DNA from 2 places in the Nocardia sp. NPDC051750 genome. Region 2 is predicted to be linked to the other one. Evidence: riboswitches for the same ligand, from Rfam matches in the RefSeq annotation. Region 2 holds a riboswitch; the other holds the start of a gene.
What was found. A riboswitch is a leader RNA that binds a small molecule or an ion and turns the genes downstream of it on or off. The one in region 2 is predicted to bind thiamine pyrophosphate.
Positions count from the first base shown of each region.

Region 1: another riboswitch for thiamine pyrophosphate. It lies ahead of ACIA75_RS23265 (TenA family protein); the one in region 2 lies ahead of thiC (phosphomethylpyrimidine synthase ThiC).

Region 1 covers NZ_JBITCK010000005.1:311,607-317,105, reverse strand. Annotated here, with positions in the region: gene eutC (ethanolamine ammonia-lyase subunit EutC) at 1-200, opposite strand, end outside; gene ACIA75_RS23280 (ethanolamine ammonia-lyase subunit EutB) at 197-1,600, opposite strand; gene ACIA75_RS23275 (hypothetical protein) at 1,597-1,755, opposite strand; gene ACIA75_RS23270 (hypothetical protein) at 1,815-2,255, opposite strand; TPP riboswitch at 2,363-2,458, shown strand; gene ACIA75_RS23265 (TenA family protein) at 2,427-3,155, shown strand; gene ACIA75_RS23260 (ABC transporter substrate-binding protein) at 3,152-4,174, shown strand; gene ACIA75_RS23255 (ABC transporter permease) at 4,152-5,006, shown strand; gene ACIA75_RS23250 (ABC transporter ATP-binding protein) at 4,999-5,499, shown strand, end outside.
Region 2 covers NZ_JBITCK010000001.1:419,241-424,739, forward strand. Annotated here, with positions in the region: gene ACIA75_RS01745 (ankyrin repeat domain-containing protein) at 1-1,110, shown strand, start outside; gene ACIA75_RS01750 (Uma2 family endonuclease) at 1,107-1,685, opposite strand; TPP riboswitch at 1,827-1,953, shown strand; gene thiC (phosphomethylpyrimidine synthase ThiC) at 1,943-3,571, shown strand; gene ACIA75_RS01760 (DUF1761 domain-containing protein) at 3,848-4,267, opposite strand; gene ACIA75_RS01765 (winged helix-turn-helix transcriptional regulator) at 4,313-4,960, shown strand; gene ACIA75_RS01770 (hypothetical protein) at 5,051-5,353, opposite strand; gene ACIA75_RS01775 (helix-turn-helix domain-containing protein) at 5,448-5,499, shown strand, end outside.

The sequences.
Region 1 (5,499 bases), on a different contig from region 2:
AGCGGTTCGCCGAGCCCGAGCTCACCGAGTTGCCGGGTGAGGGCCGTGACGTCCAGCGGCGTGTGCACGGCATCGCGCGCGGCGGCATGGGCCGCGACGAAGGCGAGATGCTCGCGGGTGGGCAGGCCGGAGCCGGCCCGGCCCAGGCCGATCCGGGCCTGGGTGTGCCGGCGCAGCGCGTCCCAGGGGTCGGGGGTCATGCGATGGCCCGCAGGGGTGACGCCGAGAGGTCGATGTCCAGGACGCGGCCGGTGTCGTCGGCCAGGCCCTGGTTCTGCAGCCAGCGTTCGAATTCCGGTGCGGGGCGGAGTTTTCCGACCGCGCGGGCGTAGAGCGCGTCGTGGAACGACAGCGATTGGTAGCCCAGCATGATGTCGTCGGCGCCGGGCACGGTGATCACGAACGCTGTTCCGGCGAGCACGAGTAGCGACAGCAAGGTATCCATATCGTCCTGGTCGGCCTCGGCGTGATTGGTGTAGCAGACATCGACGCCCATCGGCAGACCCAGCAGCTTGCCGCAGAACTGATCCTCCAGGCCGGCCCGGATGATCTGCTTCCCGTCGTAGAGGTATTCGGGGCCGATGAACCCCACCACGGTGTTGACCAGGAGCGGATCCAGTTCCCGGGCGACCGCGTAGGCGCGGGCCTCGAGAGTCTGCTGGTCGACCGGCCGGCCGTCGGTGCCCAGGTGAGCGCCGGACGACAACGCCGACCCCTGACCGGTTTCCAGGTACATCACATTGTTGCCGACGGTCCCGCGGCGCAGGGCCCGGCCTGCTTCGTTGCCTTCGCGTAGCAATGCCATATCGACGCCGAAGGCGCTATTCGCGCGCTCGGTTCCGGCCACCGATTGAAACACCAGATCCACGGGGGTGCCGCGGCCGATCAGGTCGAGGGTCGTGGTGACATGGGTGAGTACACACGACTGGACCGGAATATCGAAGCGCTGCCGGATCTCGTCGAGCAGAGACAGTAGTTCGGCGGCACGGGCCGGTGAATCACCGGCGGGGTTGATCCCCACCACGGCGTCGCCGCACCCCAGCAGCAACCCGTCCAGCACGGCAGCGGCCACTCCGTGCGGGTCGTCGACCGGATGATTCGGTTGCAGCCGGGTGGCCAGGCGGCCGGGCAGCCCGATCGTCGTCCGGAAGCCGCTGGTGACGGTGAGTGCCGCGGAGACCGCGATCAGATCCTGGTTGCGCATGATCTTCGAGACCGCCGCGACCATTTCGGGCTTGAGCCCCGGGCCGAGCGCGCCGAGCCGTTCCGCGTGGTCGTCCGCAGCCGCGGCGGCCAGCAGATGATCGCGCAGCCCGCCCACGGTGAGGTGGGCGATCGGTGCGAATGCCGCGGTGTCGTGGGTATCGAAGATCAGGCGGGTGACCTCGTCGGTCTCGTAGGGAACGAGGGCTTCGGTGCGGAACGTGGCGAGGGGGACCTCGGCCAGCGCCCACTGGGCGGCGGCCCGTTCGGCATCCGAGTGGGCCGCGCAGCCGGCGAGCTCGTCACCGGACCGTAGCGGGGTGGCTTTCGCCATCAGGTCCACCAGGCCGTGGAATTCGTAGGACACTCCCGCGAGCTGCTGCCGGTATCTCGTCATCGTGCCGCCACCTCCGTCGATGCGTCCGCCGTCACGTCGGGAAAGTAGCCGAAATCGCCGGCGGTGAGGGTCAGCAGCGGACGCGCTTTCAGGATATTGCCGTGGACGCCGGCGGTCGACACGAGCACGCCCCGGCGCGCATCTCGTTCACCCACGCTACCGCCGTCGCGGTGCTCGGTGCCATCGCAGACCCGAATGCCGGACCGGGGAACAGTCAGGCATCGCGGATATCGGCGATAGGTCGGGGCGGGAGTGAACGTGTCCGTCGGCCGGAGGCGCTCGGGAAGTTCCGTGGACGCGGCTCAGGTGGCGGCGAAGGCGGCCAGGTGGGCTGCGACCGGTTCGGGTGAGCCGCCGGGCCGGTGTTCGCGGCGATCGAGGGCGCGGTCTTCTGTTGCAGGTCCAGTGCCAGGCGGGTCGGGAAGTACCACTCGGTGAAGTCCCGCGGTGGCTCACACAGACTCCGGGCCAGCTGGGCGATCGACGTGACCTCACTGCCAGGAGAGGTGAAAGCCGCTGCGGTGGCGTCGAGTTCGTTGTAGTCGAGCCACCGGTAGACAGTGTCCGGGTTGTGCCGGGTGGGGGAGACCTTCGGTGCGTCGCCGAAGAAGCCGAGGGCGAGTGGACCGCGTGCGATCGTATCCGGCAGCGCCACCCGGCCGGTGCGCTAGGTGGCCGTGGTCGACCGGAGCGTGCCGGGCCGCGCATTATCCGGGCGACCTGGCCGCTTGTCATGCGACGCGCCACTGGTATGGTCGGTTTTGTTCTGACACGGGGTGCTCCGCGACTGCGGGGCTGAGATCACACCCGAGAACCTGTCCAGGTAATGCTGACGAAGGGATGTCTGGTTTTGCTCGCGCACACCGCCGAATCCGGCAGATTCACCGATCACCTCTGGGACCGGACGAAGGGCCTGCGCGGCGCCATCGACGACCTCGAGTTCCTCCGGCTGCTGGGTGACGGCACCCTGCCGCCCGAGGTGTTCCGCACCTATATCGAGCAGGATTCGCTGTATCTCGCCGGGTACTCCAAGGTGCTGGCCATCCTGTCGTCCAAATCGCCCGACGCGGCCGCCGCGCAGTTCTGGGCGAGTTCCGCCGCCACGGCGGTGTCCGTCGAATCGGCGCTGCACGACGACATGCTCAGCGGGGGCCGGTTGCCCGCGCGGGACGGCGAGCCGGAACATTCGGCCGCCTGCCTCGGCTATGTGTCCTATCTGATCGCGACAGCGGCCACCGAGTCGTACGCCGTCGGCGCCGCCGCGGCCCTGCCGTGCTTCTGGATCTATGCCGAAGTGGGGCGTGACCTGGCCGCCCGTGCGTCCGCGGTGCTCGCCGCCGATCCCGATCACCCGTATGCGCAGTGGGTGTCCACCTACGGTGCCGCGGAATTTCAGGAGTCGGCGGCCGCGGCCCGGACCTGGGTCGACGCCGCGGCCGAGGCCGCGAGCGCGCGGGAACGCGAGGCGATGGCGACGGCGTTCACCATTGCCACCCGCTACGAGCTGATGTTCTGGGATACCGCCCTGAACCCGCAGCCCTGGCCGGCTGCGTGAGCGGCCGCCTGCGCCGGGCACTGGCGGTGGCCGTCGCCGCGGTGGCGACACTGTCCGCGGTCACGGCGTGCACCGGGGGAACCGGCGACGATCAGACGATCCGGTTCGCGCTGGACTGGACACCGAATACCAACCACACCGGGCTGTTCGTGGCGCAGCAGCGGGGCTACCTCGCCGACGCCGGGCTGGACGTGGAGGTTCTTCCGTACAACAACACCGCGGTCGATACGGTCATCGACGCCGGTAACGCCGAATTCGGTGTCAGCACCCATAATTCGTCGACCTTCTCGCGCGCCTCCGGCGGGCACACACTGTCCGTGCTGGCCCCCCTGCAACGCTGGGCGACCGGTATCGGGGTGAAAGCCGACCGAGCCGATATCACGCGACCGAAGGATCTGGACGGGAAAACCTACGCCGGTTTCGGCGATCCCGGCGAGGTGGAGGCACTGCAGCAGGTGATCCGCAACGACGGCGGTACCGGTGATTTCGAATCGGTCACCCTGGGCACGTCGGCGTACGAGGCGGTCTACTCCGGCCAGGCGGATTTCACCGTCTCCTACCTGGCCTGGGAAGGTATCGAGGCCGAGCACCACGGAACTCCGATGAAGTACTTCCGGTACAGCGATTTCGGCTTTCCCGAGAGCTACGCCATCGTGATCGACGCCAACGAGGACTGGCTGGCCGCGAACCCCGACCGCGCGGCGAAATTCGTCCAGGCGCTGCAGCGCGGATACCAGTTCGCCGCGGACAACCCGGACGCGGCCGCACAGGACCTCATCGACGCCGACCCCGGGGCATTCAACGACCCGGAGCTGGTGTTCGAGAGCCAGCGCATGCTGGCCGAACAGTTCATGAAAACTCCCGACGGCCGGGTGGGTACCCAGACCCGGGAGCAGTGGGCGGCGAATTCCGGTTTCCTGTACGACAAAGGTCTGCTCACCGGCCCCGACGGCGCACCGCTGACCGAGGAACCCGACTGGTCGACGTATTTCACCGATGACTACCTCACCACCCCGTAGCGACGGCGCCACCCCGTCACCTAGCGGGAAGATTCCCCCGGCCGGTACCGCGTCCGGGCGAACCGTGGGAATCGGCTGGGTGGTGCCGTCCGTCGTGACGGTGGCGGTTCTCGTCGCGATCTGGCAGCTCTATGTCGGGTTCAGCGGTATCCGGCCGCAACTGCTTCCGTCACCGCTGCGGGTGGTGGAACAGGGGTGGGCGCATCGCGACGAGATCGGCACCCACGCCGCCGCCACCCTGCAGGTGACACTGATCGGTTTCGCCGTATCGCTCAGCCTGGCCTGGCTGCTGGCTGTGGTGGTCGACTTCTCGCCGTGGCTGCGGCGCGCGTTCGTCCCGCTGTTCGTGGCCTCCCAGACCTTGCCGATCATCGCGATCGCACCGCTGATGGTCATCTGGTTCGGCTTCGGCATCCTGCCGAAAGTCCTCGTCGTCGCGCTGGTCACCTTCTTTCCCATGGCGATCGGCCTGATCGAGGGTTTCGCCGCGGCCGACCGGGATGCCGGTGCGCTGCTGCGGAGTATGGGCGCCTCACGGGGTCAGGTGTTCCGGTATGTGCGCTTACCGTCCGCGATACCCCGGTTCTTCACGGCGCTGCGGATCGGGATCACCTACGCCGTCGTCGGCGCGGTGTTCGCGGAGTACGTAGGTGCTCGCCAGGGTCTCGGCATCTATATGAATCTGCAGAAGAATTCGTTCCGCACCGACCTCGTACTGGCGGCGGTTCTGGTGACCGCGTGCCTCAGTATCGCGCTGTACCTGCTGACTTTCGCGATCGAACGGGTCGTCGCGCCCTGGTCGCGCGCGGAGAACAGAGGCCCTCGTGACTGATGCGCGCGGTCACCGGATCGTCGTCGACGCTCTCAGCAAATCCTTTCCGCAGCCCGGCCGGCGGCGCGCGAACCGGCTGGTCCTGGACGGCGTATCGTTCACGGCTCAACCGGGTGAGTTCGTCTCCGTGATCGGCCCGAGCGGATGTGGCAAGAGCACCTTGTTCAATATGCTGGCCGGCCTGGAAAATCCTGATTCCGGCAGTATCCACTTCGGCACGAGCGATGGCGAACCGGCCTCCGCCCACTGCGCCTATATGCCGCAGAAGGATCTCTTGTTCCCGTGGCGCACGGTCCTCGACAACACGATCCTGGGCTTGCAGGTGCACGGTGTCCCGAAATCCGAGGCCCGCCGACGGGCCCGGGAACTGTTCGATGTCTTCGGGCTGTCCGGGTTCGAGCAGGCCCGTCCGGCTCATTTGTCCGGTGGTATGCGGCAGCGCGCGGCGATGCTGCGGACCGTGGTCCAGGAGCGCGAGCTCCTGCTGCTGGAC
Region 2 (5,499 bases):
CAGGATATCGCTGCCGCCCACCACAGGTACAAGATCGCGAGCCTGCTGGTGGTACCGGATGCGGCCGGGGGCCCGGTGCCGGGCGAAGGGATATCGCTACTTGACGTTGTCGCCGACGGCCGGGTCGCGGAAACCGAGAGACTGCTCGGACTCGGCGCGGACCCCATGGCCCGGACACCGAACGGCTGGACTGCACTGCACCTCGCGGCGCGGCACGAACACAGCGAGATCGCGCAACTGTTGCTCGCTGCGGATGCCGCGCTGACTGCCGCCGACGACGAGGGTAGGACGGCCCTGGACGTGGCGGTGGAGTACGGACTCGACGATATGACCCGGTTGTTGCGCGAGGCCGGACGGGCGAAGATCTCGCCGCGAAACACCTTCAACAGGACGATCGGCAGCGCTGCACCCGACCGCGACTATTGGCGGCTGCGCTACCGGATTGCCCGGGCGGCAGCGAACGCGGCCCCGGCGGAAGTACAGGCCCGCACACGACAGGACGAACTCCGTGCCCTGCGCGACGCCGCCCGGGCCGAGGCGGATAGACGCGCACAGGACGCATGGGAAGCCTGGGATCCTGGGCCGCTGCGGATCTGGAACCCCCTGACATGGGCATTCGGCAAACGCCAGAAGATGCAGCAGCGCCCGGACCTGTACAGCAGCAACCGCCGCATGCTCATGGCTGTGCGCAAGGCCGCCATGGATCAGTTCCTTGCCGATTTCGAGCGTGACCACGGTATGAGCTTCCAGCAAGCACAGGAGAACGCGTCCGCGGCCGTCGCAAAGGCTGCCGAACCGTACCGCTGGGCCCGAGCCCACGCCCGTCAGGAAGCGGACAAGGCCGTACGCGAACTGCACTACCGACTACATCTCGTCGATATCGTGGCCGAGTTCCTGGACGAGGAACCCGGACGTATCGCCGCGATCCTGGGTGTACGGCGCCGGCGCTCCGGCCAGGGGTCCGGGGGTGCCGGTTCCGGCCGCACCTCCCAGGACGGGAGCGGGGACCGGGGGCCGTACACATCAGATGGGAGCGGCGGGGGCTACAGCGGGTGCAGCGCCGGCGGCGATACGGGTGGCGGCGGCGGGGGCTGCGGCGGCGGAATCTAGGTCCAGTCCAGGAGGGGGTCGGTGGCCAGGATGACCCCGAGCGGTTCGGGGATTTCGATATCGGTGCCGAACGGGACGGTTTCGCGGGAGGCGTAGCGGCCGTCGTCGGGTTCGCTGAAAATGTTGACCTCCGCGGAGCCGCGGTCGATCAGCAGGTAGAGCGGGATACCGGTGGCGGCGTAGAGGAACGGTTTGTCCAGCCGATCCCGCAGTTCGGTGTGCTGCGCCCGGGAGCTGATCTCGATGGTCATGAACACCGGCTGCGGATCCGACCATTCGCCCTCCCCCGCGAACGCGGACGCGGGCGCGAGTATCGCGTCCGGGCGTACCCGGCTGCCACTGCCACGCCCGGCCCGCAGGCCGCGGTCGGCGAAAAGCCACAGTTCCGACCTGCGCGGTACGAGGAAGCGGGCCAGCCACTGGATGACCCGGCCGTGGTTCACGTCCGGGCGCGCTTTCGCCGCCAGCAGACCGCTCAGGTACTCCAGCCGCAGTCCCTCGGATATGCGCTGGGCCGCGGCATCGAGTTCTTCGAACTCGTCCACAGTCATCAGCGATCCATGCGAGAGCGTCACCGTTCGACCCTATCGCTCACGACCCCCAGAAGCCGTATTCGGACAACTTACGCCGGGTGATGTCACATTCGCGGCGGACAGGTGCAGGAACCCCGCCGACCGGCAGCGCGACCCGCGAGCGAGTAGGGTCGGCGGCGGAAAATTTCATCCAACGGGGGCTCGCACCAGCGGGCTGAGAGGACGGCTAGCCCCATCGGGGCGTTCAGGGCTGTCGACCGTACGAACCTGACCGGGTAATGCCGGCGTAGGGAGGAAAAATGACGGGCACATCTGTCGATTCCGTGACCACGGGTCCGATCGAGGGCAGCGTCAAGCACTATCGGGAGGTGGACGGCCTGCGCGTTCCGGTGCGGCGGATCCATCTGACCAACGGCGAGAATTTCGACGTCTACGACACCTCGGGGCCGTACACGGACGATTCGGCGACCATCGATCTGGAAGCGGGGCTGCCGAAATTACGGGACGCCTGGGCGAAGCCGGAAATACCGGGACCGCGGACCCAGCTGGCCTGGGCACGGGCGGGGCTCGTCACTCCGGAGATGCGATTCATCGCAGCCCGTGAAGGAGTCCCGGCCGACCTGGTGCGCACGGAGGTCGCCGCGGGGCGGGCCGTGATCCCGGCCAACCACCGGCATCCGGAGCTGGAACCGACCATCATCGGCAAGAAATTCCTGGTGAAGATCAACGCCAATATCGGTAACTCCGCGGTCTCGTCGTCGATCGCCGAGGAGGTCGAGAAGATGGTGTGGGCCACCCGCTGGGGCGCCGACACCATCATGGATCTGTCCACCGGCAAGAACATCCACGAAACCCGCGAGTGGATCCTGCGCAACTCGCCCGTACCGGTCGGCACCGTGCCGATCTATCAGGCGCTGGAAAAGGTGAACGGCGATCCGGCCGCGCTCACCTGGGAGCTCTACCGCGACACCGTGCTCGAACAGTGCGAACAGGGCGTCGACTATATGACCGTGCACGCCGGTGTGCTGCTGCGGTATGTGCCGCTCACCGCGAAACGGGTCACCGGGATCGTCTCGCGCGGCGGTTCGATCATGGCCGCGTGGTGCCTGGCCCATCATCGGGAATCGTTCCTGTACACACACTTCGAGGAGCTGTGCGAGATCCTGGCGCGCTACGACGTGACGTTCTCGCTCGGCGACGGCTTGCGGCCGGGTTCCATCGCCGATGCGAACGACGAGGCGCAGTTCGCCGAACTCCGGACGCTCGGTGAGCTCACCAAGGTCGCGAAAGCGCATGGCGTGCAGGTGATGATCGAAGGCCCGGGCCATGTGCCGATGCACAAGATCGTCGAGAATGTGCGGCTGGAAGAGGAGCTGTGTGAGGAAGCGCCCTTCTACACTCTCGGCCCGCTGGCCACCGATATCGCGCCCGCCTACGACCACATCACCTCGGCTATCGGCGCGGCGATGATCGCGCAGGCCGGCACCGCGATGCTGTGTTATGTCACGCCGAAGGAACACCTCGGCCTGCCCAACCGTGACGACGTGAAAACCGGCGTGATCACCTACAAGATCGCCGCGCACGCCGCTGATCTCGCCAAGGGCCACCCGCACGCCCAGCGCCGCGACGACGAATTGTCCAAGGCCCGTTTCGAATTTCGCTGGCGTGACCAGTTCGCCCTGTCCCTGGACCCGGACACCGCCCGCGAGTACCACGACGAGACGATGCCCGCGGAACCCGCGAAAACCGCGCATTTCTGCTCGATGTGCGGGCCGAAATTCTGCTCGATGCGGATCTCGCAGGATGTCCGCGATTACGCGGAGCAGCACAACCTTACCGATGTGCAGGCCATCGAGGCGGGGATGGCGGAGAAGTCCGCCGAATTCACCGATTCCGGTAAGCGCGTGTACCTGCCGATCACCACCTGACAGGTCTACCCAGCGGATTCCCCTTTGGGAAAAGTTCTCAAAGGGGAATCCGCTCCCGCGCTACTACACCGGTCAAATGTCACCCAATCCAGTGCTATTCGAGTAACATTTGAGTGCTATTCAAGTCGCCTTTGAAGCGAACTCCCTGAGGCTCATCCTCGGCTCGGCGGTCCCTCTCCAGGCCACGCTCCCGGCCGGGCACTTACCGGGCCCCTACTCGCCCGGGTCGAACCCGCAGCGCAACTCGGCCCTACGAAGCTGGATGTGGCGGCCCTACTACTGCAGCAAACCGATGGGGGTTGCCACACCCAGGAACAACACGAGCTGATAAGCGCTATTGATCATGGTGAGTCGACCGGGCTTCTGCTCGAAGCCGTTGTGCTGCGCAAGCGTCGAGAGCGAGAACCCGAGCCAGGCGGCAAAGCCGACGGCCAGGGCGAGCCATACTGAATCGCTGCCGAAGAACGAGGACGCGAGGGAGCAAGAGACGGCGAGGGCGAGAGTAGTGACGACGATCGATGCCACCAGGACGAGGAACGGAGCCTTGCCTGCTCGCGCGGAGTCTTCCTTGGTCACGCCGGTCAGCTTCCGCCAGGCGCTGCCGAACAGGCCCCAATCGCTGTACCAGACCCACGCGATCGCCGACCCGACCACGATCGCGACCACGACGGCCGGCCAACTGATGCTCAGCTCCACGGGGAACCCCCTTCTCGACAATTTAAGTTGATATAATCAACCATGATGGATAAAGTCAATCATAAGTCGAAGCGCTCCCGAACCTACGGACAGTTCTGCGCGCTCGCGCGCACTCTGGACATTGTGGGCGAGCGCTGGACCCTCCTCATCGTGCGCGAACTCCTCCCCGGCCCGATGCGATACACCGAGCTGAAGAGTTCGCTCGAGGGCATTGCGACGAACCTCCTCGCCGAGCGACTGCGGAGCTTGGAAGCGAACGGAATCGTCGAGCGCCGCTTGGCGGACGGAAGCGTCGCGTACGCCCTCACGCCCTGGGGCGAGGGACTGCGGGAGCCCATGGAAGCGCTCGGCCGCTGGGGAGCGCCGTTGCTCGCGACCGGACGCGGAGACGATGCGTTCCAGCCGCGCTGGCTCACCCTCGCACTACCCGCGCTGCTCCGGGGCGCGACCGCCTCGCCTCCCATCGAACTCGGCATCGAGACCGACGGCTTCGCCATGGTCCTGCGGATCGACGAGGAAGGCCCGAGCGCGTTCGCCCGCCCTGACGACCTGCCCGAGACAGTCCTCATTGCAGCGCCCGATGTCATCGTCGGCCTCGCGGCGGGAGCAATGAGCATCGAGGATGCCGTCGTCGCGAGCGAGTTCCGCGGCGACTCGAACGCCCTTCGGGCGGCCTTCGCTGCCCGAAGGTGACCGAAGCGCATCACGGCCACCAGATCGTCGCGGCGATCACCAGCATCGGTAGTCCGATCACGATGGCGAAACCAGCCGCCACCGCGGCGCTCATGGGCCCACCTTCGCGAAGGTCCAGCGGGCGAAGCTGAGTCGCGGCACCACGGTTTCCACATCGGCCACATCCATCACCGCGTTGAGTTCGAGCGGGCTCAGGTGATCGGGTGCCAGCAGGATCACCAGGTCGGCCCCGGCATTGCGTGCCTGGTCGGACACTCGCAACACCGACCGTTCGTCGGGCCATACGAGGCGGTAGCCGAGGTGGCGGGCGAGGCGTTGCATCTGGGCGCGATCCCATTCGGGTGCACGGCTGATTTCATAGTCGATCCAGCCGAACGCGATCGAGTGGTTCATGGCGCCACCTGGTCGGGCTGCGCGTGGGTACCGGTGGTTCTCATTCGCTGTTCCCCTCTGGAAGGTCAGGTCGGCTGTCCGTCCCAGGACAGCGGTGGAATCGAATGGCAAGAAAGGTGGCAATACCGGTGAAAGACAGTTGCCGC